Regions from separate parts of the Saccharopolyspora sp. 6M genome, predicted to be linked through region 2. Evidence: riboswitches for the same ligand, from Rfam matches in the RefSeq annotation. Region 2 holds a riboswitch; each other region holds the start of a gene.
The links. A riboswitch is a leader RNA that binds a small molecule or an ion and turns the genes downstream of it on or off. The one in region 2 is predicted to bind glycine.

Region 1: another riboswitch for glycine. It lies ahead of gcvP (aminomethyl-transferring glycine dehydrogenase); the one in region 2 lies ahead of gcvH (glycine cleavage system protein GcvH).
Region 3: another riboswitch for glycine. It lies ahead of gcvT (glycine cleavage system aminomethyltransferase GcvT); the one in region 2 lies ahead of gcvH (glycine cleavage system protein GcvH).

The regions. Positions count from the first base shown of each region.
Region 1 is NZ_JAIUJZ010000057.1:4,651-12,379, reverse strand. Features, by position in the region: gene LCD31_RS09565 (3-methyladenine DNA glycosylase) at 1-54, shown strand, start outside; gene LCD31_RS09560 (HesB/YadR/YfhF-family protein) at 159-443, opposite strand; gene gcvP (aminomethyl-transferring glycine dehydrogenase) at 528-3,425, opposite strand; glycine riboswitch at 3,590-3,692, opposite strand; gene LCD31_RS09550 (MerR family transcriptional regulator) at 4,045-4,665, opposite strand; gene LCD31_RS09545 (bifunctional nuclease family protein) at 4,972-5,448, opposite strand; gene garA (glycogen accumulation regulator GarA) at 5,974-6,432, opposite strand; gene gcvH (glycine cleavage system protein GcvH) at 6,548-6,931, opposite strand; gene LCD31_RS09530 (CDP-alcohol phosphatidyltransferase family protein) at 7,087-7,692, opposite strand.
Region 2 is NZ_JAIUJZ010000081.1:7,823-15,551, forward strand. Features, by position in the region: gene LCD31_RS12810 (ABC transporter ATP-binding protein) at 1-100, opposite strand, end outside; gene LCD31_RS12815 (ABC transporter permease) at 490-1,338, opposite strand; gene LCD31_RS12820 (ABC transporter ATP-binding protein) at 1,338-2,360, opposite strand; gene LCD31_RS12825 (hypothetical protein) at 2,476-2,970, opposite strand; gene ald (alanine dehydrogenase) at 3,329-4,444, opposite strand; glycine riboswitch at 4,648-4,742, shown strand; gene gcvH (glycine cleavage system protein GcvH) at 4,885-5,259, shown strand; gene LCD31_RS12840 (L-serine ammonia-lyase) at 5,284-6,636, shown strand; gene LCD31_RS12845 (MarR family winged helix-turn-helix transcriptional regulator) at 6,971-7,489, shown strand; gene LCD31_RS12850 (organic hydroperoxide resistance protein) at 7,491-7,729, shown strand, end outside.
Region 3 is NZ_JAIUJZ010000144.1:9,776-17,504, forward strand. Features, by position in the region: gene LCD31_RS19185 (phosphoenolpyruvate hydrolase family protein) at 1-91, opposite strand, end outside; gene LCD31_RS19190 (Tm-1-like ATP-binding domain-containing protein) at 88-1,299, opposite strand; gene LCD31_RS19195 (hypothetical protein) at 1,477-1,629, opposite strand; gene LCD31_RS19200 (acyl-CoA dehydrogenase family protein) at 1,732-2,910, opposite strand; gene LCD31_RS19205 (long-chain fatty acid--CoA ligase) at 2,956-4,545, opposite strand; gene LCD31_RS19210 (TetR/AcrR family transcriptional regulator) at 4,768-5,400, shown strand; glycine riboswitch at 5,503-5,631, shown strand; glycine riboswitch at 5,632-5,730, shown strand; gene gcvT (glycine cleavage system aminomethyltransferase GcvT) at 5,849-6,961, shown strand; partial or broken gene LCD31_RS19220 (serine hydroxymethyltransferase) at 7,053-7,729, shown strand, end outside.

The sequences.
Region 1 (7,729 bases), on a different contig from region 2:
CGGCTGGTGGAACACTGCGAACGGCTGCTGGCCGTTTCGCAGCCGGTGGGCTGAGCCCGGAACGCGGCAGCGCCGACCAGGCCGGGGAAGGTCGCTCCCCCGCTCCCGGCCGGCGCTGTCGTCGGCTCGGTGACCCGCGCGCGGCGGGTCGCTGCGGCTCAGTCCCGGACGGCCAGGTTCAGCTCGCCGTTGTCGTCGCGCTCGGCGTCGAGCACCTTGTCGCCCAGCAGCGACGCCGCCTGCGGTTCGAGGAAGACCCGGGCACCGGATTCCTCCAACACCTGGTCGTCTCCCTGCGGCTCGCTGGCGATCGACGCCTGCAACTCGGCCTGCCCGGCCTCGTCCGCGACCGGGGCGATGCGCAGCCCCGATCCTTCGGGCGAGTCACCGCCGGCCAACACGACCTTGATGACCTCGGCTGCGCTCTCGCTGATCGTGAGCATTGCTGCACTCCTCTCGGAGGCGATCGGATGGAGTCGCCCACCGTAGTGCATCGGCGGCGGCTCCCGCTCACCCCCGCGCCGCGGTCAGCCCTCGTAGGCCGAAAGCGGAGGGCACGAGCACACCAGGTTCCGGTCCCCGCGTGCCCCGTCGATCCGGCGCACCGCGGGCCACACCTTCGGCGCCCCGGTGCCCATCGGGTAAGCCGCCTCCGCCCGGCTGTAGGGGTGCTCCCACGGCCCGGCCAGCGAGGCCGCCGTGTGCGGAGCGTGCACGAGCGGGTTGTCGTCGGCCGGCCAGTGGCCGCCGGCGACCTTGTCGATCTCGCCCTTGATGGCGATCATCGCGTCGCAGAACCGGTCCAGCTCGGCGAGGTTCTCGCTCTCGGTCGGCTCCACCATCAGCGTGCCCGCCACCGGGAACGACATCGTCGGCGCGTGCAGCCCGTAGTCGGCGAGCCGTTTGGCCACGTCGTCCACGGTGACGCCGGAGGCCTTGGTGAGCGGCCGCAGGTCCAGGATGCACTCGTGGGCGACGAACCCGCCGGAGCCGGTGTAGAGCACCGGGAAGTGCTCGTCGAGCCGCCGCGCCACGTAGTTCGCCGCGGCGACGGCCGTCAGCGTCGCCCGCCGCAGCCCGTCGGAGCCCATCATCCGCACGTAGGCCCAGGAGATCGGCAGGATCGAGGCGCTGCCCCACGGCGCGGCGCTGATCGGCCCGACCCCGGTCTCCGGCCCCGCGGCGGGCTGCAGCGGGTGGTTCGGCAGGAACGGCGCCAGGTGCTCGCGCACCCCGATCGGGCCGACGCCGGGACCGCCACCGCCGTGCGGGATGCAGAACGTCTTGTGCAGGTTCAGGTGCGAGACGTCGGAGCCGAACTCGCCCATCCGCGCCAGGCCGATGAGCGCGTTCAAGTTCGCGCCGTCCACGTAGACCTGGCCGCCCGCCTCGTGCACCAGCCCGCACACCTGTTCCACGGTGTCCTCGTACACGCCGTGCGTGGACGGATAGGTGATCATGATGGCGGCGAGGTCGTCGCGGTGCTGGTCGACGACTTCGCGCAGGTGGTCGAGCTCGATGTTGCCCTGGTCGTCGCAGCGCACCACGACCACGCGCAGCCCGGCCATCACGGCGCTGGCCGCGTTGGTGCCGTGCGCGCTCGCCGGGATCAGGCACACGTCCCGCGCCGCCGCACCACGGCTGTGGTGGTAGGCGCGGATGGCCAGCAGCCCGGCGAACTCGCCCTGGCTGCCCGCGTTCGGCTGCAGGCTCACCGAGTGGTACCCGGTGATCTCGGCCAGCCAGCGCTCCAGGTCGTGCACGATCTCCAGCAGGCCGGTGGCGTCCTGGGCGGGCGCGAACGGGTGGAGCTCGGCGAACTCCGGCCAGGTGATCGGCTCCATCTCCGCGGTCGCGTTGAGCTTCATCGTGCAGGAGCCCAGCGGGATCATGCTGCGGTCCAGCGCCACGTCCGAATCGGACAGGCTGCGCAGGTAGCGCAGCAGCGAGGTCTCCGAGCGGTGCGCGTGGAACACCGGGTGCGTCATGTACTCGGAGGTGCGCAGCAGCGCGGTCGGCAGCGCGTCGTCGGTCTCGGCGTCCAGCTCGTCGATGCCGGCCAGCGAACCCCCGGCGATGCCGAACGCCTCCGCGACCCGCACCAGCGCTTCCCGGGTGGTGGTCTCGTCGCAGCTGACGCCGACGTGGTCGTCGTCGATGTGGCGCAGGTTGATGCCGCCGTCCCGCGCGGCGCGGACCACCTCGGCGGCCCGGCCGGGGACCTCGGCGACGAGGGTGTCGAAGAACTCGGCGTGCACGATGCGCACCCCGCCGCGGCGCAGCCGCTCGGCCAGCACCGCCGCCATCCGGTGCGCCCGCTTCGCGATGGCCCGCAGCCCGGCGGGACCGTGGTACACGCCGTACATGCCCGCCACCACGGCGAGCAGCACCTGGGCGGTGCAGATGTTGCTGGTGGCCTTCTCCCGGCGGATGTGCTGCTCGCGGGTCTGCAGCGCCAGCCGGTAGGCCTGGTTCCCGTCCGCGTCGACGCTCACCCCGACCAGCCGGCCGGGCAGCTGCCGCTCGATGCCCTTGCGCACCGCCATGTAACCGGCGTGCGGGCCGCCGAAGCCCATCGGGACGCCGAAGCGCTGCGTCGTGCCCACCACCACGTCCGCGCCCAGCTCACCGGGAGCGCGCAGCACCGTCAGCGCGAGCAGGTCGGCGCTGACCACCACCATGCCGCCGCGCTCGTGCACCTCGTCGATGACCGCCTGGTGGTCGCGGACCGCTCCGGACGCACCCGGGTAGGCCAGCAGCGCCCCGAAGAACTCGCCGTCCGGCAGCGCCGACGCGCCCGCGGACAGGTCCGCCACCACGACCTCGATGCCCAGCGGTTCCGCCCGCGTGCGCAGCACCGCGAGGGTCTGCGGCAGCACGTCGGCGTCCACCACGAACCGCGGCGACTTGGCCCGGCCCGCGCGGCGCACCAGCGTCATGCCCTCGGCCGCCGCGGTGGCCTCGTCGAGCATCGACGAGTTCGCGACCGGCACGCCGGTCAGGTCGGCCACCATGGTCTGGAAGTTCAGCAGCGCTTCGAGCCTGCCCTGCGAGATCTCCGGCTGGTACGGCGTGTACGCCGTGTACCAGGCGGGGCTCTCCAGCACGTTGCGCCGGATCACCGGCGGCGTGATCGTCGGGTAGTAGCCCAGGCCGATCATCTCGGTGTGCGGGCTGTTCAGCCTGGCCAGGTCGCGCAGCTGCTGGAGCGCCTCGGCTTCGGTGGCCGGTTCCGGCAACGCCAGCTGCAGGTCCCGCTCGCGGATGCCGTCGGGCACCGCCGACTGCCCCAGCTCCTCCAGCGAGCCGACGCCGATCACGTCGAGCATCCGGGCCAGCTCAGCGGGCAGCGGCCCGACATGGCGGTCGGCGAACGGAGTGCCGTGTTCCAGGGCGGCCAGCGGGATACGGTCTTCGGTCGTCATCGCCACACCTCATTCATCGCGACGGACAGGGCGGCAGCACGTGTGCTGCTCTCCCCCTCTGTCACTGTCCGCGACGCGAACGCCTGAGAGCTTCACCCGGTCCGTGGACCGGACTTGCACCGTCGGCGGGGAACCACGTCGGTGGTCCCGCTTTCCAGAGGTATCTCGCCCGTGCGGTCCAGCAGGCCTGAGAGGTTGTCGGGGAGGGTTTGCTCCTTCGGCGCCGCCGCTGACCAGGTCAACGGCGAACTCTCCCGCGCGGGGTCGGCGATGCACAGCAGCTTACCCGATCCGGTGACGGCCGAACGGTGCGATCTTCATCCCGCCCGATCATCCCAGCGGCACGGGGCGTGACATCGACGGGCGGTGACCCGACGGCCGCGGGCGCCAGGACGGCCTGGCCGGATCCGCCGACAGCCCGCGCACGGCGAGCGGGACCGGATAGACCGATCGGCGCCTGCGCCCGACGGGCGGGACCAGAACAGGCCGAACGGTGGCCCGCGCACGGCGAGAGCGGCCGATCGGGTCGATAGGTGGCCCTCGCACCTGCTGGCGGCAAGACCGCCGGACCCGCGCCGGACGGCACGGCGGCCACGGCGGGCCTAGCGCGCCTCGGCGATCAGCCGATGCGGCGGTCCCGGCGCCGCGACAGCTCGTCGGCGACCGGCTCGTCCGGCTCGGCACCGTCGGCGCGCTCGGCGGGGAACTCGTGGATGGTGCCGGTGATCTCGCGCATCGCACCGCTGACCGCGATGCCGAACACGCCCTGGCCACCCTGCAGCAGGTCCACGACCTCCTCGGCGGAGGTGCACTCGTAGACCGTCGTGCCGTCGCTGAACAGCGTGATGCGGGCCAGGTCCTCCACCCCGCGGTGGCGCAGGTGCTCGACCGCGACCCGGATGTTGTGCAACGAGACCCCGGTGTCCAGCAGCCGCTTGACGACCTTGAGCACCAGGATGTCCTTGAACGAGTACAGCCGCTGCGACCCGGAACCGGCGGCGCCGCGGATCGACGGCCCGACCAGCTTGGTGCGCGCCCAGTAGTCCAGCTGCCGGTAGGTGATCCCGGCGATCTGGCACGCCGCGGGGCCGCGGTAGCCGACGAGCTCGTCCGGCAGCGCGGTCTCCGGGAACGGCTTCGACCCCTCCGCGGCGGCATCCTCGCCAGGTGCTCGCTCCACCACGCCTGCCTCCCTCCGCCCGGCCGAAGCCGGCGAACCACCGAACCCGGCTCGTCGCATGATCACCACCCGAGCGCGAGGACGATCATGGAACCGGGGGTTTGACCTTCCCCGACCTGGAAAATCACATCGGGGCGATTCGCGCACTCCGAAGGTAAGCCCGCCCGGTGGGCGGGTCAACGCGACGCGCGGGGACGCCCGCCCACCCCGGGTGTGACGCACGCCCCGCCTTCGCGCACGCACCGCACCCGAAGCCGCACCCGCGCGGGCCCCGACATGCGAAAGGGACTCCCGGTGCGAGCTGCACCAGGAGCCCCCTCACGACGACGCGGGCGGCGGGGCGGGTCGTGCGCCCGCCCGCCGCGATCAGGTGTCCGCGCCGCGGAAGTCCTCCGGCGAGACCGAGTCCAGGAACTCCCGGAACTTCTCGACCTCGTCCTCCTGCTCGTCCGGGATGATCAACCCGGCTTCGTCCAGCACCGATTCGTCGGCGTGGATCGGCACCCCGATCCGCAACGCCAGCGCCACCGAGTCGCTCGGCCGCGCCGAGACCCGCACGTCCCCGTCGAAGATGAGCTCGGCGAAGAACGTGCCCTCCTGCAGGTCGGTGATCCGCACCTGCTCCAGGTCCCGCCCGAGGGCGCCGATGACGTCCTTGAGCAGGTCGTGGGTGAGGGGTCTGGCGGGTCGCACCCCCTGCTGCTCCAGCGCGATCGCGGTGGCCTCCACCGATCCGATCCAGATCGGCAGGTACCGCTCGCCCTCGGTCTCGCGCAGCAGCAGGATCGGCTGGTTGGCTGGTAGTTCCACTCGCACGCCGACGACGCGCATTTCGCTGCTCATCGACACATCGCCTCCTCCAGCGCGCCGAAGCGTGACATCCTTGGTCGAGGATCGCGCACCGACGCCTCTGACGCTACCCGCGATACGGCGGACACGCCGACCTCCGGCCGTCGTCCCCGCCCGGATTTTCCGCTCGGTGGACGGCTTTTCCGGCTCGTTCCCGGCCTCGCACCGACGGTGTCGCCGGTACCGGGCCTTTCCGTTGTCCGCCCCGGGCCGGGGCGGTCGTTGACGCCGTTGCGCACCGGTTCCGCGGCACCCGCAGGTGCTCACCGGACGCGATTCCCGCGACGTTTCCGCCGCGGACCGCCCCGGATCCGGGCGCCCGGCACCCGGGAGGGCGCCGACCGCTCGCGACGCGAACGATGTCCCCCGTCACGATACACCGCAGCACATCCCGCAGAACCCGTTCCGGAGTGCGGGAACCACCGGCTCGAAGATCGCTCGCAACGATCACCGCCGAGAACGATCGGGGCGGCGCCGGATGGCGTCGCCCCGATGCGCTCTGTCCGCGGAACGTCCGGCTCAGCGGCCCTGATCGTCGATGGGACCGGTCAGGAACACCAACCGGAACTTCCCGATCTGCACCTCGTCGCCGTTGGCCAGCACCGAGGTGTCCACCGGTTCCCGGTTGACGTAGGTGCCGTTGAGGCTGCCGACGTCGACGACGACGAAGTCGTTGCCCTCTCGCCGGAACTCGGCGTGCCGACGGGACACCGTCACGTCGTCGAGGAAGATGTCGCTGTCCGGGTGGCGTCCGGCGCTGGTGGTCTCCCTGTCGAGCAGGAACCGCGACCCGGCGTTCGGGCCGCGCTTGACCACCAGCAGGGCAGCCCCGGCGGGCAGCGCGTCGGCCCCGGAGGCCGCTGGCTCCGGGGTCGCACTCTCGGTGCTCTCCGGCTCCGAGAGGAACGGCCTGAAGACCGAGGTGGTCTCCGGTGACTGCTCCGGCGGAACGCCGCCGGGCCCGTCGTTCTGGCTCACCTGAGCTCTCCTCTGCGCGGATGGGTCGTGCAAGTGCGTTCAAACGTACCGTGCCGTCGCAGGCCGCAGACGCGGGACTCCCACCTCACGCCGTTCGCGAACCCGAGATCAACGATCATCCCTGGTTGATGATGCCTTGGTAGTCGCTCTCGCTGAGCAGTCCGTCGATCGCGGCCGGGTCCGAGAGCTTGATCTCGATCATCCAGCCGTCGCCGAACGGGTCGGAGTTGACCAGCTCCGGCTCCTGGTCGAGCTTGTCGTTGCGGGCGACGATCTCCCCCGCCAGCGGGGCGTAGATGTCGGAGACGCTCTTGGTCGACTCCACCTCGCCGATGCCGCCACCGGCCTCGACGGTCTCGCCCACCTCGGGCAGCTGCACGAACACCACGTCACCGAGCTGCTGCTGGGCGTAGTCGGTGATCCCGATGCGCGCGGTGTCGTCGCCGGTGCGCCGCACCCACTCGTGCTCCTGGGTGTACTTGATCCCGTCCGGGGCCACTGGGGTCCCGCCTTCCTCGTCGTGCCGTGGGCGGGGCGAGGTGCCGCCGCACCCGCGCGATGATCGCCACGGGCCAGGCGAGCCTAGGTCGGGGCCGCTCCCGGCCGCAAGGCGGCCGAGCGTGATCGGATCGGCACCGGCCGGACCTGGAACGATCAGGTCTTCAGCGTGCGGGCCGCGCGCACCGCGGCGATCACCTGCACCAGGTACAGCGCCCCCGCCCAGACGTACAGCGCGCCGCCCCAGCAGGTGAACGCGTAGGCGATCGGCCGCGCCACGCCCGCGAACGCGAAGTCCTCCTGCACGAGCAGCAGCAGCGGGAACGCGTACATCAGGCAGAACGTGGCGGCCTTGCCGAGGTAGTGCACCTCCGGCGGCTCGAACCCGTGCCAGCGCAGCACCGGCAGGCACAGGGTGAGGACCACGTCGCGGCCGATGAGCGCGGCCGCGGCCCACCACGGGATCACGTCGCGGAGCACGAACGCGACGAGGGTGGCGACGATGTAGAGCCGGTCGGCCGCCGGGTCCAGCAGCTCGCCGACGCGGCTGTACTGGTCGAGCCAGCGGGCGAGCTTGCCGTCGAGCCAGTCGGTCGCGCCGCTGACCACCAGCACCAGCAGCGCCAGCAGGTCGGACTGCGGGCCGAGCAGCAGCCAGAGGAACAGCGGGACCCCGGCGAGCCGCACGACGCTCAGCAGGTTGGGCCAGGTGAGCCACGGGTCGTCCCAGACGCTCGCGGCGACTTCCTTGATCCGGGCGATGCCCGGGTCGGGCGGCTGGGCGGGGTCCTCGCCCCGG
Region 2 (7,729 bases):
TGCCGCCCGCCACCGCGCCGTCCACCGCCGCCTTCGTGATCAGCGGGACCAGCGCCTCCAAGCCCACCGCCGCCACCGACGCGCCCAACGCCAGCAGCATCGCGACCGGGTGCCGCCGGCAGGCGGCGAACAATCGGCGGATCCAACCAGGACGGGAACATTCGCTGCCGGAGTCGCTCACCAGGCCAGGTTAGGTGCCGGGGACGACGGGGATCCGGGGGCGCGGCGGCGGCGCACCGGCGCTCACCTGAGCGAGGAAGGGAACCTTCCGGTCATCGACGTGAGGAAGGGAACCTTCCTGTCACGGGTGGGAGGAAGGGAACCTTTCGATCACAGGCGCGATGAAGGGAACCTTCCTGTCACGGGTGCGAGGAAGGGAACCTTTCGATCACAGGCGCGATGAAGGGAACCTTCCTGCCACCGCCCCGCACGAAAGAGGGGACCTCCCCACTCGAGCAGGAAGATCCCCTCCGATCGAACAGCGCCACCTCAGGTGATGTCGCGCCGCCCGCTGAAGTACCAGCCGCCGAGGACGAACAGCGCCGCGTACCCGGCGAAGGTCAGCATGCTCAGCCACCACGGATGCCCGTAGGACCCGCCGAAGACGAAGTGCAGCACCTCGAACAGCCCTTGCGGCACGTACTGCTCGTCGGGCCCGGCGGTGGCGCTGATGAAGATCGGCACGGCGAGGTTGCCGACGATCCCGCTGCCCGCGGCCCCCGGCAGGTAGGCGCTCACCCCGGACGCGTCGGAGCCGACGAGGAACAGGTCGACGATGAACTCGAACACGAACTTGTAGACCAGCAGCACGATGATCACGATCACCGGGTTGGCGACGAGGGCGCCGAACCCGACGCCGAGCAGCGTCCACAACACCATCGCGAGGAGCCCGGCGGCGCACACGATGAGCCAGTCCGGACCTTCGCCGAACCCGTCGAGCCCGGCGCCCGCGATCGCGCCGAGCCCCCCCGACAGCACGTTGACCAGCCCGTACACCAGGCCGAGGTTGGTGTAGGCGATGAGCTTCGCCCCGAGCACCGCCCCGCGCGGGTTGCCGGTGAGGTACGTGGTGGTGATGCTCTTGTTCCGGTACTCCCCGGCGAACGCCAGCGCCCCCACCAGGCCGGCGAAGATCGTGCTGAAGTTCGTCGACATCGACATGGTGAGCAGGCCCAGCGGCAGCGGCCGCCCGATCTCCTGCTCGATCGAGGACATGTAGCCGAACCCGGTGCCCATCCAGCTGGCGCCGAAGCTCAGCAGCGCCACGGGGATGAGCAGTGCCCACCACAGGTTGGTGGTGAAGAGCTTCCGGAACTCGGACTTGACCAGGCCGTCCATCAGGCGCCACCTCCGAATCCGCCGTGCTGCTGGTACGGGTTGGGGCCGCCGGGCGGTGCCCAGCCACCGGTGCCGGGTGGCGGACCGCCGGGCGGGTGCTGGTTGCCGACGTACTGGCCGCTGGTGAGCTGGAAGAACAGCCGTTCGAGGTCGACCTGCTCCTCCTGGATCCCGTAGACGGCGACCCCGGCCTGCAGGGCCAGTTCGGCCACCGACCGGGAGTCGGAGCCGGTGACGGCGATCCGCCCGTCGGGCAGCGGTTCGACCGCCAGCCCGGCCGCCTGCAGCGCGTTCACCAGCGCCTGCGGATCACCGGCCTGCACGAGCACCCGGTTGCGCTGCTGCGCTCGCAGCTGGTCCAGGTCGCCGTTGTAGACGCACTCGCCGCGGCTCACGATCACCACGTGGTCGACGGTGTGCTCCATCTCGCGCAGCAGGTGGCTGGAGACGAGCACGGTGCGCCCGGACGCGGCGAACGACTTCAGGAAGCCGCGCAGCCACGCGATGCCCTCCGGGTCGAGCCCGTTGGCGGGTTCGTCCAAGATCAGCACCTGCGGATCGCCGAGCAGCGCCGTGGCCAGCGCCAGCCGTTGCCGCATGCCCAGCGAGAACCCGCCCGCGGCCCGGTTCGCGGCGCCGGTCAGCCCGACGAGGTCCAAGGCGTGGTCGACCTGCTGGTCGGGCACGTTCATCGCCGCCGAATAGCAGCGCAGGTGGTTGCGCGCCGTGCGGGACGGGTGGAAGCTCTGCGCCTCCAGCACCGCCCCGACCACGGTGGCGGGGTTGCGCAGCTGCGCGAAGGGCACCCCGTTGACGGTGGCGGTTCCCGACGTCGGGTTCACCAGCCCCAGCACCATGCGCAGCGTCGTCGTCTTGCCGGATCCGTTCGGGCCGAGGAACCCGGTCACCACACCGGGGTGAACGGCGAAGCTGAGGTCGCGGACCGCGCTGACCGGCCCGAAGTTCTTGCTCAGGTTCTGCACCAGGATCCGGCCGCTGCCGTCGTGCACACGCTCCTCCATCGTCGCTCGGCCCCGCCGGGTGCTCGCGAGCGCGGGACGCGGACGATCACGCTCGGGCGCGGGGCCGGTCCCATCCTGCCTGACCGGCCCGCGCCGACAGGGAGGAGTTCGGAAATCAACCGGTCCCGTGCTGCGGCCAGGCGATGGGCCGTTCCGGCCCGGGCCGGCGCGCTGCGGTGGGCCGGCCGTCCTCGGGGCGGGGGGAGCGGTGGTGGCGGACCGGCGCGCTGCTCGGCCAGCGGCCGGTGGGCTGCCGCCCCTCGGCGTCCGGGTCGGGCTCGTCCGCCGGGCCGTGGCGGCCGGTCGGGGCGGCGGGCGCGGTGCGGTCGCCGATGAGGCCGCGGTGCACCATCAGCCACGACTCGCACGGCCAGCTGCGGCTGCGCACCGCGCCGGAGCAGGCGGGGCAGCGGCCGTCGGCATCCGGGTGGTGGGCCTCCAGCAGGGCCCGGAGCCCGCTGGTGAGGCGGTGCAGCTCTGACCTGGCGACCGGTAACAGCTCCTCGGTGCCGCCTTCGATGGCCACCCGCTCCAGCCGGGCCAGCCGGTCCAGGACGGCCTCCCGCATCTTCGCGTCGTCCACGTGCCACTCCCCGCGTCGTACGGTCATCGCGCGCGCTGATCGGGGCGGAGAACGCGGGCCCCGGTGGCGCCCGCGACGAGCACCGCCGCAGATCGCCGCGGCTTGGCGCACTCCCATCGGCAGCTCACCCGGCCGACTGCACCGAACTCACTCGGTCGAGTGGACTTCCGGTTGTGGCGGGGAACCGGGCGTTCGTCACGCTGCGCACGTCGGAAATCAAGCGTTCGTGTCCTACACTGGGACCTGGCGGCCTGCTCCCGGTGACCCCCAGGCCGGTTGAGCGGGCCGCCCTCTAACCCCTTCCGGGGTCTTCTCACCTCCGCGAGTGAAACTCGCCGGTCTCGCCGCGCAGTGGTCTCGGATGGTCTCGCGGTTGCGGATCCGCTCAGACCAGCACCGCGTCCGGGGCCGTGCTCGGCAGCCCGTGCGCCAGCGCCACCGCCTCGCTCACCAGCAGCCCGCCGTGCGCGTTCAAGCCCCTGGCCAGCGCCGCATCCGCCCGGCACGCCGCCCGCCAGCCCTGATCGGCGATCCGCAGCACGTACGGCAACGTCACGTTCGTCAACGCGTACGTCGAGGTGTTCGGCACCGCGCCCGGCATGTTCGCCACGCAGTAGAACACCGAACCGTGCACCCGGAACGTCGGATCCTCGTGCGTCGTCGGCCGCGAATCCTCGAAGCACCCGCCCTGGTCGATCGCCACGTCCACCAGCACGCTGCCCGGCTTTGACCGCGCCACCAGCTCGTTCGACACCAGCTTCGGCGTCTTCGCACCCGGCACCAGCACCGCGCCGATCACCAGGTCCGCCGCCCGCACCGCCGACTCCACCGCGTACGCGTTCGACGTCACCGTGCGGATCGCGCCCCCATGCGCCGCGTCGATCTCCCGCAGCCGGTCCACGTCGGTGTCCAGCACCTGCACCTGGGCGCCCATGCCCGACGCCACCCGCGCCGCGTTCAACCCGGCCACCCCGCCGCCGATCACCACCACCCGCGCAGGCGGTACTCCGGGCACGCCGCCCGGCAGCACACCGCGACCACCCTGCGGGGTCAGCAGCGCCTGCGCGCCGACCTGCGGGGCGAGCCTGCCCGCGACCTCGCTCATCGGCGCCAGCAGCGGCAACCCGCCGCGCGCCGTCTGCACCGTCTCGTAGGCGAGAGCCGTCACCTCGGCGCGCAGCAACTCGTCCGTCAACTCCGCCGACGCCGCCAAGTGCAGGTAGGTGAACAGCACCTGGCCCGCCCGCAGCCGCGGGAACTCCTCGGCCACCGGCTCCTTCACCTTCAGCACCAGCTCGCCCTCGGCCCACGCGTCCGCCGCGGACGGCACGATCGTCGCGCCCGCCGCCGCGTAGTCCTCGTCGGGTATCGACGAACCGAGCCCGGCGCCGGCCTCCACGAACACCGCGTGCCCCCGCGCGGCCAGCTCGTGCACCCCTGCCGGGGCCCCCGCCACCCGGTACTCGTGGTTCTTCACCTCACGCGGCACTGCGACCTTCACCCGGTCCGCCTCCCGACCCCACGACCGAACACCGACCCCAGCATCATCCGCCCGGCGCCCGCACCCCGCCGCGAGGAAGGGAACCTTCCTGTCACCGGTGACAGGAAGGTTCCCTTCCTCGCTGTGATCCGGGCGGCTGGGCGTTGACACCCGCCCACGTCCGTTTATCGTTGCCGGGCACGACCACAACCGCACAGCGCCGCAGAACCCGAGCGGGAGAGACCCTGCGCAACGCAGGGCGCCGAAGGAGCAAACCCTCCCCGCAAAACTCTCAGGCACCCATGACCGCTCGGGCGAGGCCACTCTGGAAAGCGCGCGCCCCGGCGCCGCACCCACGGTGCAAGCCGCGAACCACCGCGGCGAAGCTCTCAGGTCCCGAAACAGAGGGGGAGGCCCGCGAACCCAGGGCACACCCGTGCCCGCGATGGTGAGGAGCCTCCATGTCCCTGCCCGAACGGCTGCGCTACACCGAAGAGCACGAGTGGATCGAGGACCGCGGCGACCTGGTGCGCATCGGCATCACCCCGTACGCGGCCCAAGCGCTCGGCGACATCGTCTACGTGCAGCTGCCCGAGGTGGGCGAGCGGATCGAATCCGGCGCCTCCTGCGGTGAGCTGGAATCGACCAAGTCCGTCAGCGACCTGTTCGCGCCCGTGACCGGCGAGGTCGTCGCCGTCAACGCGGCCGCCGCCGACGACCCCGCGGTGATCGGCTCTGATCCGTTCGGCGAGGGCTGGCTGCTCGAAGTGCGTGCCGAGCAGACCGGTGCTGTGCTCACGGCCCAGGAGTACGCCCAGTTCACCGGTGGTGAGTAGGCCGGGGCTGAGGGGGGCGGAGCTGTGACGATCAGCGTCTTCGACCTCTTCTCGGTGGGCATCGGCCCGTCGAGTTCGCACACCGTCGGCCCGATGCGGGCGGCGCGGATGTTCACCGCGCGGCTGCAGGACGACGGTCTGCTCGGTCAGGTCGACAAGGTGAAGGCCGAGCTGTTCGGTTCGCTCGGCGCGACGGGGCACGGCCACGGCAGCCCCAAGGCGGTGCTGCTCGGCCTGGAAGGGCACGACCCGGAGACGGTCGACCCGGCCGCCGTCGCACAACGGGTGGAGACGATCCGCGCCGACGGCAGGTTGTTGCTGGCGGGGGAGCGCGACATCCGGTTCTCGGTGGACCGCGACCTGGTGATGCACCGGCGCAGGTCGCTGCCGCTGCACCCCAACGGGATGCGGTTCGCGGCGTTCGGCGCAGGTGGGGAACTGCGGTCCGCGGTGTACTACTCCGTCGGCGGCGGATTCGTCGTCGACGACGAGGCCGCCGGCACCGACCGGATCAAGCCGGACGAGACGCCGGTGCGCCACCCGTTCCGCACCGGCGACGAACTGCTCGCCCGGGTCGCCGAATCCGGCTCCCGGATCAGCGACGTCATGTTCGACAACGAGCTGTCCTGGCGCTCCGCCGAGGACGTCCGCGCCCGGCTGCTGCACATCTGGTCCGTGATGCAGGAGTGCGTCGACAACGGGTGCCGCAACGACGGGGAACTTCCCGGCGGGCTGCGGGTGAAGCGGCGCGCCGCCGCGCTGCGGGCGAACCTCGGCGAGCAGGACGACGCCATGGAATGGCTCACCCTGTTCGCGCTCGCGGTCAACGAGGAGAACGCGGCAGGCGGACGGGTCGTCACCGCGCCCACCAACGGTGCCGCCGGCATCGTTCCCGCGGTGCTGCACTACTACGTGCGCTTCGTGCCGGGGGCGAACGAGCAGGGCGTCATCCGGTTCCTGCTCGCCGCCGGTGCCATCGGGGTGCTGTTCAAGGAGAACGCGTCGATCTCCGGTGCCGAGGTCGGCTGCCAGGGCGAAGTCGGTTCGGCCTGCTCGATGGCGGCCGCCGGGCTCGCCGAGGCGATGGGCGCGACGCCGTGGCAGGTGGAGAACGCCGCCGAGATCGCGATGGAGCACAACCTCGGCCTCACCTGCGACCCCATCGGCGGGCTGGTGCAGATCCCGTGCATCGAGCGCAACGCCGTCGCCGCGGTCAAGGCCGTCACGGCGACGCGGATGGCGCTGCGCGGCGACGGCAGCCACTTCGTGTCGCTCGACAAGGTGATCAAGACGATGCGGGAGACCGGGCGCGACATGAAGGTCAAGTACAAGGAGACCGCTCGCGGGGGGCTCGCGGTGAACGTCATCGAGTGCTGAGAGCGCTTCGCCCGCCCGGCGCTCGAAACCGCGCGGGGCGGTGGGAGCAGGGGAACCTTCCTGTCACGTCGCAGGCGTGGACCACCGGCGTGGGTCGATGCGAGCGGGGGAACCTTCCTGTCACCGGTGCGATGAGGGGAACCTTCCTGTCACGCTCGGCCTCGTCCGGAGCCGTGGTGGCCGGTGTGGTGGAGTGCGGCGGTGGTGTTCCGGCGGGCCGCGCGGTGGTGGTTCCGGATGACGGGGAGGTTCCCTTGCAGAATTTAGGATGCGCACAACTCAGTTGCGCGCAACTTGAATTAGGGCTAATGTCGGCCACGTGCAGGAGGCGGGGATGAGCGCGGACTCGGCGCTGTCGCTGGACCAGCAGGTGTGCTTCGCGCTCTACAGCGCGTCGCGCTCCTTCACCAACCTGTACCGGCCGTTCCTCGACGAGCTGGGACTGACCTACCCGCAATACCTGGTGATGCTGGTGCTCTGGGAACACGACTCGCTGGCGGTCAAGGACCTCGGGGCGATGCTCAAGCTGGACTCCGGGACGCTGTCGCCGCTGCTGAAACGGCTCGAAGCGAGCGGACTGGTGGACCGGCGGCGCAGCACCCGCGACGAGCGGTCCGTCGAGATCGGACTGACCGAGCGGGGGCGGGAGCTGCGGCAGCACGCCGAGCAGATCCCGAACCGGGTGCTCGCCGCCAGCGGCATGGAACTCGAGGAGGTGCTGGCGCTGCGCTCCACGCTGCACCGGCTCACCGCCAACGTGGACCAGGCCGCGCACCGGGCCAGGGCCGCCGTCGCCGACGGCGTCCCCATCACCGACGAACTCCTGCGCGGGACCACGACACAAGGAGACTGAGATGGCAGCGTTGTACACCGCCGAAGCGACCGCGACCGGCGAAGGGCGCGGCGGCCGCACCCGCTCCTCCGACGGAGTGCTCGACCTCGACCTGGCGGTCCCGCGCGAGATGGGCGGACCCGGTGGCGACTCCACGAACCCGGAGCAGCTGTTCGCCGCCGGTTACGCAGCCTGCTTCCACAGCGCGCTGCAGCTGGTCGCCCGCAAGGCGAAGGCGAACATCGCCGACTCCTCGGTGAC
Region 3 (7,729 bases), on a different contig from region 2:
CGGTGCCCGCGCCGCCGCCGATGATCGGTTCGCCCCGATCGGCCATGCCCCGGAATCGGCGCACCAGGGTCTCCCGGTCGAACCGCGTCATGCCCGTCCTCCTCGCGCGCGGACCTCGTCGAAGGCGCCGAGCAGCGCTTCGACGAAGCGGTCGTCGTTGATGTCGTGCGGGACGCGCACCAGGCGCCGCTGCTCGGTCTGGTGCACCTCCGCCTCCAGGGTCTCGAACAGGGCCCGGTCGGCGGCCGGGTCGTGGAAGGGCTGCCCCGGGACGTCCAGCAGCGAGACGCCGCCCTCGGGCAGCAGGAACCGCACCGGACCGGTGCAGGCGTTGAGCTTCGCGGCCAGGAACCGGGCGATCTCGCGGCATTCGTCCGCCGTGGTGCGCATCAGCGTGACCTGCGGGTTGTGCTCGTAGAACAACCGGTTCCGGTACCGCTCCGGCACGGTGTCCGGCGCCCCGAAGTTGACCATGTCGAGCGCGCCGCAGGAGCCGACGTAGGGCACGCCGCTGCGCGCGATCGCGTCCAGCCGGGTCTCGCCCGCGCTCATCACTCCCCCGGCGACCAGGTCGCACACCTCGGTGGTGGTGATGTCCAGGACCGCTTCGACGAGCCCGTCGGCGACGAGCTTCTCCATGGCGCGGCCGCCGGTGCCGGTCGCGTGGAACACCAGCGGGTCGTGGTCGGTGGCGAGCCGGTTCGCGGCCTCGGTGACGCAGGGCGTGGTCACCCCGAACATCGTCAGCGCCACCGCGGGCAGCTGCTCCACGGCCGGCACGGTGTTGCGCACGGCCCCGGCCAGCGCGTGCGCGGCGTTGCCGAGCACCTGGCGGGAGATCCGGTTGAGCCCGGCGACGTCGGTGACCGCCGGGAACATCGCGATGTCCGACGCGTCCACGTAGGACGAGATGTCACCGGAGGCCACCGTCGAGACCACCAGCTTCGGCACCCCCACCGGCAGCGCCCGCAGCGCCGGGGTGATCAGCGCGGTACCGCCGGAACCGCCCAGGCCCAGCACCCCGCCCACACCGCGTCGCGCGCCGAGCCACCGCTCGAACGCCAGCGCCATCGCCACCACGGCCGTGCCGCGATCACCGGTGAACACCGCCGCGGCCCCGCGCGGGTGCGCGGCGGCCACCTCGGCGGCGGACACGTCGGGGGCATCGGCGGACTCCGCGCCGGACGTGCCCACGTCGACGGTGATCACTTCCACGCCCGCGTCGGCGACGAGCCCGGCGACGTAGCGCAGCTCCGCGGCCTTCGTGTCGAACGTGCCCACCACGTAAGCCCGGCCCATCGCACCGCCCCTGATCCCGGAATCAGCCCGCGAGAACCCTACTGCCGATCCGGCCCCGGCACAGCCCGTTGATCACGGTTCACCGGCCGGGTCCGCCACCGGCGCGGCACGATCCGAGCACCGGGTCCCCGCACGACGACGGCCCCCGGGTGCGCCGGGGGCCGTCGTGGGGGTGCGTCACTTGCTCTTGCCACCGCCGAGGAAGCGGTTCTTCACCTGCTCGATCTTGGCCTTGTTCTTCGGGTCGCTCGCGTACCGCTTGGCCTGGTCGATCGCCTTCTTGCCCTGCGGGCTCTTGGCGAAGTCGGTCACCTTCTTGAACAACGACATAGCAGCTCCCAGTCGGGCCGGTCGATCACGCTGCACCCAGGTTACCGGCGAATCGGACATCCGATCGAGGGTGTGACCGGGCCGATCCGCCGCGTCGCCGGATCAGCCGAGCACCCCGCCGACCTGGGCGTGCCCCTTGAGCAGGTTGCGGGCGATGGTGCGGCGCTGGATCTCGTCGGTGCCCTCGAAGATGCGCAGCAGCCGGATGTCCCGGTACCAGCGCTCGATGGGCAGCTCGCGGGTGTAGCCCATGCCGCCGTGGATCTGCAGCATCCGGTCCACGATCTCGTTCGCCCTGGTGCCGCCGTAGAGCTTCGCGATGGACTGCGCGTGCCGGGAGTCGGCGCCCTGGTCGACCTGCCACGCGGCCTGCAGCACCAGCCAGCGCAGCGCCTCGATCTCCACCGCCGAGTCCGCGATCATCCACTGGATGGCCTGCCGGTCGGCGATGGGCGCCCCGAACGTCTGCCGGTTGCGGGCGTAGTCCATCGACATCTCCATCATCCGCTCGCAGCCGCCGAGGGCGCGGGCGGGCAACAGGTAGCGGCCGCGGCCGATCCACTGCATGGCCAGCTTGAAACCGCCGCCGACCTCGCCGAGCACGTTCTCCTCCGGCACCCGGACGCCGTCGAAGACCAGCGCGGCGGGCTGGCGGTCCCACTCGCCCATGATCTCGATGGGCTCCGACTTCCAGCCGGCGTCCCGGTCGGCGAGGAAGCAGGTGACGCCGCCGTCGGCGCCCTTCTCCTTGTCGGTGACGGCGAAGACCATGGTGAAGTCGGCATCGATGCCGCCGGTGATGAACGTCTTCTCCCCGTCGATCACCCACTCCGCGCCGTCCTTGCGGGCCGTGGTGCGGAGGTTCTTGGCGTCCGAACCCGCCCCCGGCTCGGTGATGGCGAAGCAGGACTTGCGCTCGCCCTCGATGGTGGGCACCAGGTAGCGCTGCTTCTGCTCCTCGTTGGCGTGGTAGAGGATGTTGTCCGCGTAGCCGCCGAAGCTGAACGGCACGAAGGTGCGGCCCAGCTCGATCTCGATCAGCGCGGTGAGCACGGCGGAGAGATTCATCCCGCCGTACTCCTCGGGGGTCTGCACGCCCCAGAACCCGGCGTCGCGCGCCTTCTTGCGCAGTTCGGCCAGCTCCTCGCGGGTGAGGCCGCGTTCGTGGTCGCGCTCGCGGCGCAGCACCTCCGGCTCCAGCGGCACCAGCTCGCGCTGCACGAACGTGCGCACCCAGTCGCGGATGTCGCGTTCGGTCTCGGACAGGGAGAAGTCGACCATCGGTGGCGGGTCCTTTCGGCGAGGCCGGTGTGGCGAGGTCGGGGGTCAGGAGGATTCGGCGATGCGGCTGCGCAGTTCCCGCTTGAGCACCTTGTGGCTGGGACCCAGCGGCAGCTCGTCGACGAACACGACGCGGCGCGGGTACTTGTGGTGCGCGGTCTGCTCCGCGGCCCAGGCGATGATGGCCTTGCCCAGCGCCTCGTCCGGGTCCTCACCGCGTTCGGGCACCACGACCGCGCACACCTCCTCGCCACGCCCCGGGTCGGGCAGGCCGATCACCGCGCACTGCGCGACGGCGGGGTGCCGGATCAGCAGCTCCTCCACCTCGCGCGGGTAGATGTTGTAGCCGTTGCGGATGATCAGATCCTTCTTGCGGTCCACGATGGACAGGTAGCCCTCGGCGTCCTTGACGCCCATGTCACCGGTGCGGAACCAGCCGTCGACGAGCGCCGCCGAGGTGGCCTCCGGGTCGTCCAGGTACCCGGCGAACACGTTGTGGCCGCGGACCACGACCTCGCCGGTCTCCCCGGCGGGCAGCAGTTCGATCCGGTCCTCCACGGACGGTTCGGCGATCTCGACGTCGATGCCCCACAGCGCGTGCCCGACGGTGCCTGCGCGCGGCCCGAACGCGGGCTGGTTCACGGTGGCCGTCGGCGAGGTCTCGGACAGCCCGTAGCCCTCGTGGATCGGGGCGCCGAAGCGCCGCTGGAACCGCTCCAGCACCGCCACCGGCAGCGCCGCGCCACCGGACACGCACATCCGCAGCGAGGACAGGTCGTCGTCGTCCCCGGCGGCCTCCAGCATCCGGATGTACATGGTGGGCACGCCGTTGAGCTGGGTGATGCGGTGGTCCCGGATGAGCCGCAGCGCCTCGGCCGGGTCGAACTTGGGTTGCAGCACCAGCGTCGCGCCCGCCCGGAACGTGGTGTTCAGCGAGACGGTCTGCCCGAAGACGTGGAACAGCGGCAGGCAGCCGAGGATCAGGTCCTCGCGGCGGGTGTCGTTGGCGTCGAAGGCGTTCACCGTCGCGTTGAGCACCAGGTTCAGGTGGGTGAGCACCGCGCCCTTCGGCCGGCCGGTGGTGCCGCTGGTGTAGAAGATCACCGCGGGGTCGTCGGGCGCGCGGGTGGCGAAGGAGCGGACCGGTTCGGCCGCGGCCGCCGCCTCGCTCAACGAGTCCGGGGTCTCCGGGCCGGGCACCGACGGGCCGATCGAGACCAGCGGGATGCCGGCGCGGCGCGCCGATTCGGCGGCGAGCGCCAGCTGGCTCGTGTGCCCGACGACGAGCTTCGCGCCGGAGTTGCGCAGCAGGTACGCCGCCTCGTCCGGGACCAGCAGCAGCGGAACCGGCACCACGACCGCGCCCGCGGTGAGCACCGCGTAGTAGGCGCGCACGAAATCGATCACGTTGGGCGCCACGATCGCGACCCGGTCGCCCGGCTCGATCCCGCGAGCGCGCAGCGCGGCCGCGTGCGCCCGGACCTGCTCCCACAGCTCGCCGTAGGTCACCCGCTGCTCGCCCTCGACGACCGCGGGGTGCGCCGGGCGCAGCCGCGCCGGCTCGGCGAGGACCGAGGCGAGCGACAGCGTGGTGTGCGGCTCGACCCGCTCCGGGGACTCGTCGTCGTTGACCATCGTCCACCTCCGTGAGGATGTCGCCGGTGCGGGCGGCACGGTCGTCCGCCGTTGGACACCTGACGACTAACGTCGTTAGTTTTGGACTCTAGGACCACCCCGCGCACCGCGGCAAGAGCCGCGCACCGGACACTGATCGACACGATCCGCAGCGGACGCGGACGGGCACGGCGCCCACCGAGGGGGCGCCGACCGGCAGCGGGCGGCAGGCAGGAGCGCGGCATGGGCAGACCCAAGAGCCCCCAGCTCACCCGCGAACGCATCCGCGAACACGCGCTGGCGATCATCGACGGCCAAGGCCTCGAAGCGCTGTCCATGCGCAGGCTCGCCGACTCCCTCGGCGTCCGCGCCGCCTCGCTCTACAACCACGTGGCCACCAAGGAAGCGCTGCTGCACGACGTCGCCGACGGCGTGATGGGCACCGTCGACACCAGCGGGTTCGACATCGACTGGCCCACCGGCCTCACCCGCTGGGCCCGCTCCTACCGGGCCGCGCTCGCCGCCCACCCCAACCTGGTGCCGTTCATGGCGTCCGGACCGGCCCGCCGGGAGACCTCGCTGCGCCGCGCCGACGCCGTGCACGGCGGGCTGACCAGCGCGGGCTGGCCGCAGCGGTACGCCACGATGATCGGCGCCTCCACCAAGTTCCTGGTGCTCGGTGCGGCGATGGGCTCGTTCGCGGGCGGGTTCGTCGACGACGCCGAGGTCTACGACGAGCGGTTCCCGCACCTGCACGGCGCCCACCTGCTGCGCGAGCACGCCGCCGAGATCGACGACGACAGCTTCGAACTGGCGCTGCGGGCGCTGGTCGACGGCCTCCGCGCCCAGCACGCCCGGCTGTTCCCGCAGCGCTGAACTCCGCGCGCGGCGACGGGATCACGCTCACGTTCGGTTGACTGCGCTGTGTGATCTCCGTAGCGTTCCGGAGCACAACACAACACCGGACTACAACGCCGACGACGTCGTGCGGGAGAGTCTGCGCCCCGCCAGGAGCCCCTGGTCCGTGCAGGATGCGATTCCTGGGTGCAGCGCCGAAGGAGCAATCCTCCCCACCAAACTCTCAGGCCCCGCTACCGCGCGACAGCAGGCGATCACGGAGAAAAGCAGGGACCCGTGTCCCTCGCCCACGGTGCAAGCCGCCCTCGTGCGCGGTGAAACTCTCAGGCCAATGACTCCGGGGAGACCGGCAGCGCACGCCCGCGCCCATCGCCGTCGGAGGACCCCGGATATGGTTTCTGCTGGAAGTGGCCGCAACCGGTCCCCCTCGGACGTGATCGGTGCCCACCAGGAGGAGTTCCGCACCATGACGTCGTCGCCCCCCGCTCCGCGACGGACACCGCTGCACGAGGTCCACGAGTCCCTCGGCGCGCACTTCACCGACTTCGCGGGCTGGCGGATGCCGGTCCGCTACTCGGGGGACACCGCCGAGCACCAGGCGGTGCGGACCGCGGCCGGGTTGTTCGACCTCTCGCACATGGGCGAGATCGAGATCAGCGGCCCGGAGGCGGCCGCGGCGCTGGACCACGCGCTCGTCGCGAACGCGTCCGCGATCACGGTGGGTCGCGCCCGCTACACCATGCTGTGCAACACCGAGGGCGGCGTGCTCGACGACCTCATCGTCTACCGGCTGGACGAGCAGCGGTTCCTGGTGGTCGCCAACGCGGCCAACGCGGCCGTGGTCTCCGCCGAGCTCGCCGAGCGCATCGCCGGGTTCGACGCCGCGCACCGCGACGTCTCCGACGAGTACGCGCTGATCGCCGTGCAGGGACCGGAGTCGGTGTCGATCTTGGCGCCGCTGACCGGCACCGACCTGTCCACCGTGAAGTACTACGCCGGGTATCCCAGCGAGGTCGCCGGGAAGCAGGTGCTGCTGGCGCGCACGGGCTACACCGGCGAGGACGGCTTCGAGCTGTTCACCTCCCCCGCGGACGCGCCCGCGGTGTGGCGCGCGCTGACCGACTCCGGCGCCGAGCGCGGACTGGTCCCGGCGGGGCTGTCCTGCCGCGACACGCTGCGGCTGGAGGCGGGCATGCCGCTGTACGGCAACGAGCTGTCCGCCTCGCTCACCCCGTTCCACGCGAACCTGGGGCGCGTGGTGAAGCTGGACAAGCCCGGTGACTTCATCGGCAAGGCCGCGCTGGCGCAGGTCGCGGCGGCTCCGACGGAGCGCACCCTGGTGGGGCTGCGCACCGACGCGCGCCGCGCGCCCCGGCACGGCTACCCGGTGCTCGCCGACGGCGCCGAGATCGGCGAGATCACCAGCGGCGCCCCGTCCCCGACGCTCGGTCACCCGATCGCGATGGCCTACGTGGACCGCGCGCACAGCGCGCCCGGTACCGCGGTGCAGGTCGACATCCGCGGCAAGTCCATCGACGCCGAAGTCGTGGAACTGCCGTTCTACCGCCGCAAGGCCTGACACACGCCCGCAACGGGCTCTCGAAACCTTGACCGGACCGCGCCGGACCCGTCCGGCGCAGCCCAGATCGAACACCAGGAGGCAATTGCTCATGTCGACACCGGACCTGTTCAACGACCGGCTTGCGGTGGTGGATCCGGAGGTGGCCGCTGCTGTGGGGGCGGAGCTGGGTCGTCAGCAGAACACGTTGGAGATGATCGCGTCGGAGAACTTCGCGCCGCAGGCGGTGTTGCAGGCGCAGGGTTCGGTGTTGACGAACAAGTACGCCGAGGGCTACCCGGGCCGCCGTTATTACGGTGGTTGTGAGCATGTGGACGTGGTCGAGCAGTTGGCGATCGATCGGGTGAAGGCGTTGTTCGGGGCGTCGTTCGCGAACGTGCAGCCGCATTCGGGTGCGCAGGCCAACGCCGCGGCGATGCACGCCTTGTTGTCGCCGGGTGACACGATCATGGGCTTGGACCTGGCCCATGGTGGTCATTTGACGCACGGGATGCGCATCAACTTCTCCGGCAAGCTCTACACCGTGGTGCCGTACCACGTGCGCGAGGACGATCACCGGGTCGACATGGACGAGGTGGCTCGCCTGGCGCGGGAGAACCGGCCGAAGCTGATCGTGGCGGGCTGGTCGGCCTATCCGCGCCAGCTGGACTTCGCGCGGTTCCGCGAGATCGCCGACGAGGTCGGTGCTTACCTGATGGTCGACATGGCCCACTTCGCCGGCCTGGTCGCCGCCGGGCTGCACCCGAGCCCGCTGCCCTATGCCGATGT